Regions from separate parts of the Erwinia sp. AC075 genome, predicted to be linked through region 1. Evidence: riboswitches for the same ligand, from Rfam matches in the RefSeq annotation. Region 1 holds a riboswitch; the other holds the start of a gene.
What was found. Region 1 has a riboswitch for fluoride ahead of AC0IXH_RS23905 (DHHA2 domain-containing protein). Riboswitches for the same ligand answer to the same signal wherever they lie in the genome.
Positions count from the first base shown of each region.

Region 2: linked by a shared signal. The riboswitch ahead of AC0IXH_RS18500 (DHHA2 domain-containing protein) and the one ahead of AC0IXH_RS23905 (DHHA2 domain-containing protein) in region 1 are both predicted to bind fluoride.

Region 1 is NZ_CEEDEU010000002.1:37,454-40,855, forward strand. It holds gene AC0IXH_RS23895 (TDT family transporter) at 1-497, shown strand, start outside; gene AC0IXH_RS23900 (uracil-DNA glycosylase) at 494-1,093, shown strand; fluoride riboswitch at 1,143-1,212, shown strand; gene AC0IXH_RS23905 (DHHA2 domain-containing protein) at 1,291-2,199, shown strand; gene AC0IXH_RS23910 (universal stress protein) at 2,196-2,621, shown strand; gene eno (phosphopyruvate hydratase) at 2,637-3,402, shown strand, end outside.
Region 2 is NZ_CEEDEU010000001.1:3,943,301-3,946,702, reverse strand. It holds gene eno (phosphopyruvate hydratase) at 1-89, opposite strand, end outside; gene AC0IXH_RS18505 (universal stress protein) at 105-530, opposite strand; gene AC0IXH_RS18500 (DHHA2 domain-containing protein) at 527-1,435, opposite strand; fluoride riboswitch at 1,514-1,583, opposite strand; gene AC0IXH_RS18495 (uracil-DNA glycosylase) at 1,633-2,232, opposite strand; gene AC0IXH_RS18490 (TDT family transporter) at 2,229-3,389, opposite strand.

The DNA of each region.
Region 1 (3,402 bases):
TGCTGCGTATGGCGCTGCACAAGCTACCGCACGAAAGCATGGCGGCCTCAAGCTGGCTGGCGCTGGGTCCGATTGGCACCGGCTCGCTCGGCATGCTGGTCATCGGCGGAGATGCGCCCGGGGTGTTTGCCGCGGCGGGCATGCCGGAAATCGGTCACATCGCGCAGGGCGTGGGGTTCGTTGCCGGCATTCTCTTCTGGGGCTGCGGCCTGTGGTGGATGCTGCTGGCCACGCTGATAACCGTGCGATACTTCCGTGAAGGCATCCCGTTCAACCTTGGATGGTGGGGCTTTACCTTCCCGCTGGGCGTGTACACCGTGGCCACGCTCAAGCTGTCTACCCTGATTGACCTCGCATTCTTTAAAGGCTTCGGTGCGCTTCTTGTCGTCATACTGGCGGCCATGTGGCTGCTTGTCGCGGTGAAAACAGTGCGTGGGGCATGGAGCGGTAAACTGTTTGTTTCTCCCTGTCTGGCAGGCCTGGATCGGAAGCCGTGAGTGAAACCAGCACATCGATGCAGGACTCGTTTTTACGCGAGGAATGCCTCGCGGCAGTCACCGCGCCGCATGTGGCCGCGCTGAATCGCTGGGTCAGCGGCCAGCGTCAGGCCGGTGCAGAACTGCCGTGGTTTGATCCGGCTGACGGCGGGGTTAGGGCCGGACTGCTCGTCCTGCTGCAGTCGCCGGCGCGCAGCAGCCCGTCACCGCGGTTTGTGTCGCGTGATAACCCGGGGCCGGCCCAGCAGAACCTTGGGCGGTTTCTGGCGGAAGCCGGTATTTCGCGTCAGGACAGCGTGCTGTGGAATACGGTGCCCTGGGTCAGTCACGGGCTGCAGAAACGGCCGTCAGCGGCGGACATCCGCAGAGGCTGCGCCTTGCTTGAGGACGTGCTGGCGTATCTGCCCGCGCTGCGCGTGGTGGTGCTGGCCGGTGCCGTAGCGGCTCAGGCCCGCGGGACGGTCAATCATCTGTACCCCGGCGTCCCCGTGTTGACGATGCCGCACCCCAGTCCGCTTTCGCTCTGCACGAGTCCGGCGGTGACGGAAAACATTCGCCGGGTACTCTGCGAGGCACGGGCTGCGCTGGCAGGCTGAGGGCGCCAGCAGAATAATACTGACAGGTTTTGCAACCGGCTCTATACTCATATGACAAGGTGATGGCGTTCCACCTTTCCCAACCGCTCCGTTCCGGAGCTGATGACGCCTGATGCGACTCTTGATTTTCAGGAGGTGCGTCAGGCCGTCCTTACTTTCTTCCCGGCCTGCGTACTTCCCTCTTCGGGGAGAGACCTGTGATACACGTTTTTGGCCACATCAATCCTGACAGCGACGCCATCTGCACGGCCTTCGTCACCGCGCACTGGCTGACCGGGCGCGGCATGGACGCCCGCGCATGGCGTCTTGGCGAAGCTAACCGCGAAACCCATTTTATCTTTGACACCGCCGGACTCACGCTGCCGCCACGGCTTGATATTCCGCTACAGGATGAACGGGTCTGGCTGGTCGATTTCACCGAGCCGGCGCAGGGACCTGACGACCTGCTCCGGAGCAACATCGTGGGGATCACTGACCACCACCGGCTGGGCGGACTGATAACGCAACTGCCGCCGGAGGTACACATACGCCCGCTTGGCAGCAGCGCCACGCTGCTGTGGCTGCTTATGAACGCTGAAGCGCGACGCACGCTGCCCCCGACGCTTGCCATTCTTCTGCTGGGTGCACTCCTGAGCGACACCGTGAATCTTCGCTCGCCCACCACGACCGAAGACGATATCCGTTCGGCTACCGAGCTGGGCGTACTGTCCGGCGTAAACCGCAGAGCCTTCGCCCGTGACCTCCTTACGGCAAAAACTGACGTCAGCGGCCTCAGCGCACAGCTGCTGCTGGACAGGGACCTCAAGGCCTTCGTCATTGCCGGCACTGACGTGCGCATCGCCCAGATTGAGGTCAGCTCCCCGTCACAGGTTGCCACCGTGATGGACGACCTGCTCGCTGCCCTGGCGTATCTGGCAGACCAGTCGGGTGCTGGTTTGGCGGTGCTGATGCTGACCGACATCCGGGCCGGGTTTTCAACGCTTTATTTCGCCGGGCGGGAGAGCGTTAACGCGGCCTCCTGCTCCGTACCGGGTATGCTCAGCCGCAAAAAACAGCTTCTGCCGTGGCTTGAGTCCCGCCTCAACCAGAACGGGAGTTCATTATGACCTGCTACACCCATGCATTGATACTTGTGAACGATAAAGACGACGGCACCCTCCTGCTGAAGCGGGCGGTCGCGCTGGCGCAGCCGCTCGGCATGAAAATCACCCTGGCCCACATCAGCGACGACTACCGGGAAATGAACTACGTGTCCGACAGCCTGATGGACGACGTCGTGTCGGAAGAGGTGCTGAAATCCAAAGCGTTTATGAGCGAGCTGGCGGCCTCCGTGCCTGAGACGGTAGACATGCGGGAGCTGGTGACCATGCGCCGCTTTGAGGACGTGGAGAAGTGCATCGCTGAGCTGGGCGTGGACCTCGTGCTTGCCGGGCACCGAAACCGCTTTATGGGAATGCTGACGTCCCGCTCGGCGGAATACATTAACCACCTCACGGTGGATGTGCTTATCACTCACCTGAATGACTGAACCGGGAGAAACTCTATGCGCTTTACACTGGATAACGTGACCGCCCGTGAAATTCTTGACTCTCGCGGCAACCCCACCGTTGAAGTCGAAGCCCGGACCGTGGACGGAATGATGGCGCGGGCCTCGGTGCCTTCCGGGGCCAGCACCGGCTCGCGCGAGGCCGCTGAGCGCCGCGACGGCGACGTACACCGTTTTGGCGGTAAAGGCGTACTGGATGCTGTCAGGACGGTTAATACGGAAATCTGCGAAGCCTTGCGCGGCAGGGACGTGCGCGAGCAGCGTCAGCTGGATAACATCATGCTGGCGCTGGACGGTACGCAGAGCAAGAGTCGGCTGGGTGCCAATGCCATTCTGGGCGTGTCGCTGGCGGTTGCCCGGCTGGCGGCACAGGCCTCGCACGAGCCGCTCTGGCGCTACCTGGGGGGCCTGCAGGCGAACCTGCTGCCCGTACCGTGCATGAACATTATCAACGGCGGCGTGCACGCCCGCGGTCAGGGCGCGGACTTTCAGGAGTTCATGATAGCGCCACACGGGGCACCCACGCTGCGCGAGGCCGTGCGTCAGGGCAGCGAGGTCTACCAGGCGCTGCGCCAGATCCTGCTGGACAAGAACCTGTCCGCGGCAGTCGGCGACGAAGGCGGTTTTGCGCCCGCCGTATCGTCGAACCGCGACCCGCTGGCGTTTATCGTGCAGGCCATTGAGAAGGCGGGGTACAGGCCCGGAGAAGACATCAGCATCTGCATGGACCCTGCCTCAAGTGAGTTTTTCGCAGACGGAAAAT
Region 2 (3,402 bases), on a different contig from region 1:
TCCACGGTCCGGGCTTCGACTTCAACGGTGGGGTTGCCGCGAGAGTCAAGAATTTCACGGGCGGTCACGTTATCCAGTGTAAAGCGCATAGAGTTTCTCCCGGTTCAGTCATTCAGGTGAGTGATAAGCACATCCACCGTGAGGTGGTTAATGTATTCCGCCGAGCGGGACGTCAGCATTCCCATAAAGCGGTTTCGGTGCCCGGCAAGCACGAGGTCCACGCCCAGCTCAGCGATGCACTTCTCCACGTCCTCAAAGCGGCGCATGGTCACCAGCTCCCGCATGTCTACCGTCTCAGGCACGGAGGCCGCCAGCTCGCTCATAAACGCTTTGGATTTCAGCACCTCTTCCGACACGACGTCGTCCATCAGGCTGTCGGACACGTAGTTCATTTCCCGGTAGTCGTCGCTGATGTGGGCCAGGGTGATTTTCATGCCGAGCGGCTGCGCCAGCGCGACCGCCCGCTTCAGCAGGAGGGTGCCGTCGTCTTTATCGTTCACAAGTATCAATGCATGGGTGTAGCAGGTCATAATGAACTCCCGTTCTGGTTGAGGCGGGACTCAAGCCACGGCAGAAGCTGTTTTTTGCGGCTGAGCATACCCGGTACGGAGCAGGAGGCCGCGTTAACGCTCTCCCGCCCGGCGAAATAAAGCGTTGAAAACCCGGCCCGGATGTCGGTCAGCATCAGCACCGCCAAACCAGCACCCGACTGGTCTGCCAGATACGCCAGGGCAGCGAGCAGGTCGTCCATCACGGTGGCAACCTGTGACGGGGAGCTGACCTCAATCTGGGCGATGCGCACGTCAGTGCCGGCAATGACGAAGGCCTTGAGGTCCCTGTCCAGCAGCAGCTGTGCGCTGAGGCCGCTGACGTCAGTTTTTGCCGTAAGGAGGTCACGGGCGAAGGCTCTGCGGTTTACGCCGGACAGTACGCCCAGCTCGGTAGCCGAACGGATATCGTCTTCGGTCGTGGTGGGCGAGCGAAGATTCACGGTGTCGCTCAGGAGTGCACCCAGCAGAAGAATGGCAAGCGTCGGGGGCAGCGTGCGTCGCGCTTCAGCGTTCATAAGCAGCCACAGCAGCGTGGCGCTGCTGCCAAGCGGGCGTATGTGTACCTCCGGCGGCAGTTGCGTTATCAGTCCGCCCAGCCGGTGGTGGTCAGTGATCCCCACGATGTTGCTCCGGAGCAGGTCGTCAGGTCCCTGCGCCGGCTCGGTGAAATCGACCAGCCAGACCCGTTCATCCTGTAGCGGAATATCAAGCCGTGGCGGCAGCGTGAGTCCGGCGGTGTCAAAGATAAAATGGGTTTCGCGGTTAGCTTCGCCAAGACGCCATGCGCGGGCGTCCATGCCGCGCCCGGTCAGCCAGTGCGCGGTGACGAAGGCCGTGCAGATGGCGTCGCTGTCAGGATTGATGTGGCCAAAAACGTGTATCACAGGTCTCTCCCCGAAGAGGGAAGTACGCAGGCCGGGAAGAAAGTAAGGACGGCCTGACGCACCTCCTGAAAATCAAGAGTCGCATCAGGCGTCATCAGCTCCGGAACGGAGCGGTTGGGAAAGGTGGAACGCCATCACCTTGTCATATGAGTATAGAGCCGGTTGCAAAACCTGTCAGTATTATTCTGCTGGCGCCCTCAGCCTGCCAGCGCAGCCCGTGCCTCGCAGAGTACCCGGCGAATGTTTTCCGTCACCGCCGGACTCGTGCAGAGCGAAAGCGGACTGGGGTGCGGCATCGTCAACACGGGGACGCCGGGGTACAGATGATTGACCGTCCCGCGGGCCTGAGCCGCTACGGCACCGGCCAGCACCACCACGCGCAGCGCGGGCAGATACGCCAGCACGTCCTCAAGCAAGGCGCAGCCTCTGCGGATGTCCGCCGCTGACGGCCGTTTCTGCAGCCCGTGACTGACCCAGGGCACCGTATTCCACAGCACGCTGTCCTGACGCGAAATACCGGCTTCCGCCAGAAACCGCCCAAGGTTCTGCTGGGCCGGCCCCGGGTTATCACGCGACACAAACCGCGGTGACGGGCTGCTGCGCGCCGGCGACTGCAGCAGGACGAGCAGTCCGGCCCTAACCCCGCCGTCAGCCGGATCAAACCACGGCAGTTCTGCACCGGCCTGACGCTGGCCGCTGACCCAGCGATTCAGCGCGGCCACATGCGGCGCGGTGACTGCCGCGAGGCATTCCTCGCGTAAAAACGAGTCCTGCATCGATGTGCTGGTTTCACTCACGGCTTCCGATCCAGGCCTGCCAGACAGGGAGAAACAAACAGTTTACCGCTCCATGCCCCACGCACTGTTTTCACCGCGACAAGCAGCCACATGGCCGCCAGTATGACGACAAGAAGCGCACCGAAGCCTTTAAAGAATGCGAGGTCAATCAGGGTAGACAGCTTGAGCGTGGCCACGGTGTACACGCCCAGCGGGAAGGTAAAGCCCCACCATCCAAGGTTGAACGGGATGCCTTCACGGAAGTATCGCACGGTTATCAGCGTGGCCAGCAGCATCCACCACAGGCCGCAGCCCCAGAAGAGAATGCCGGCAACGAACCCCACGCCCTGCGCGATGTGACCGATTTCCGGCATGCCCGCCGCGGCAAACACCCCGGGCGCATCTCCGCCGATGACCAGCATGCCGAGCGAGCCGGTGCCAATCGGACCCAGCGCCAGCCAGCTTGAGGCCGCCATGCTTTCGTGCGGTAGCTTGTGCAGCGCCATACGCAGCAGCAGAATGGCGAGGATGCTCAGCGCCACCGGCACGGAGTACGCCCACAGCACGTAGCTGGTAATAATGATGCCGAGCTGCGCGTGTGGGGCAGCAATGTGCGGCGCCAGCAGGCCGCCGCTGACCGCCGCGACCTCGGCTGCCACGACCGGCAGTAACCAGACGGCAGTCATCTGGTCAATACTGTGCTGCTGCCGGGTAAACATCATGTAGGGAATGCACACGCCGCACAGCAGCGACATCGCCACGTCCAGCCACCACAGGGCGTGTGCCACCTGAATAACGTCTGCGCCCCAGCGCGGAAGACCGAACGCCAGCAGGCCATTGATGATGGTCGCCATGCCCATCGGGATGGTGCCGAAGAACATGGACACGGTTGAATGGCCGAAAATGCGCTTTGCCTCTCCGAAGTACATCACCCAGCGGGCCAGATACATCACGGCAAAGACGCTGAACAGGAGGATGTTAAACATCCAGAGCCCCTCGGCGACAAGGCGCAATCCCGGAACCTGCCAGGGGAACTGCGCCAGAGACAGCGACAGGATGCCGGTCCCCATGGTCGCGGCGAACCAGTTAGGCGTGAACTGTCGTATGGCCTCTTTCGGGCTGCTCAGCGCGCTCAGCGGACGCGCACCGTTATGCAGGGTGAATATTTTATCGTTCATGCCGGAATCTCCT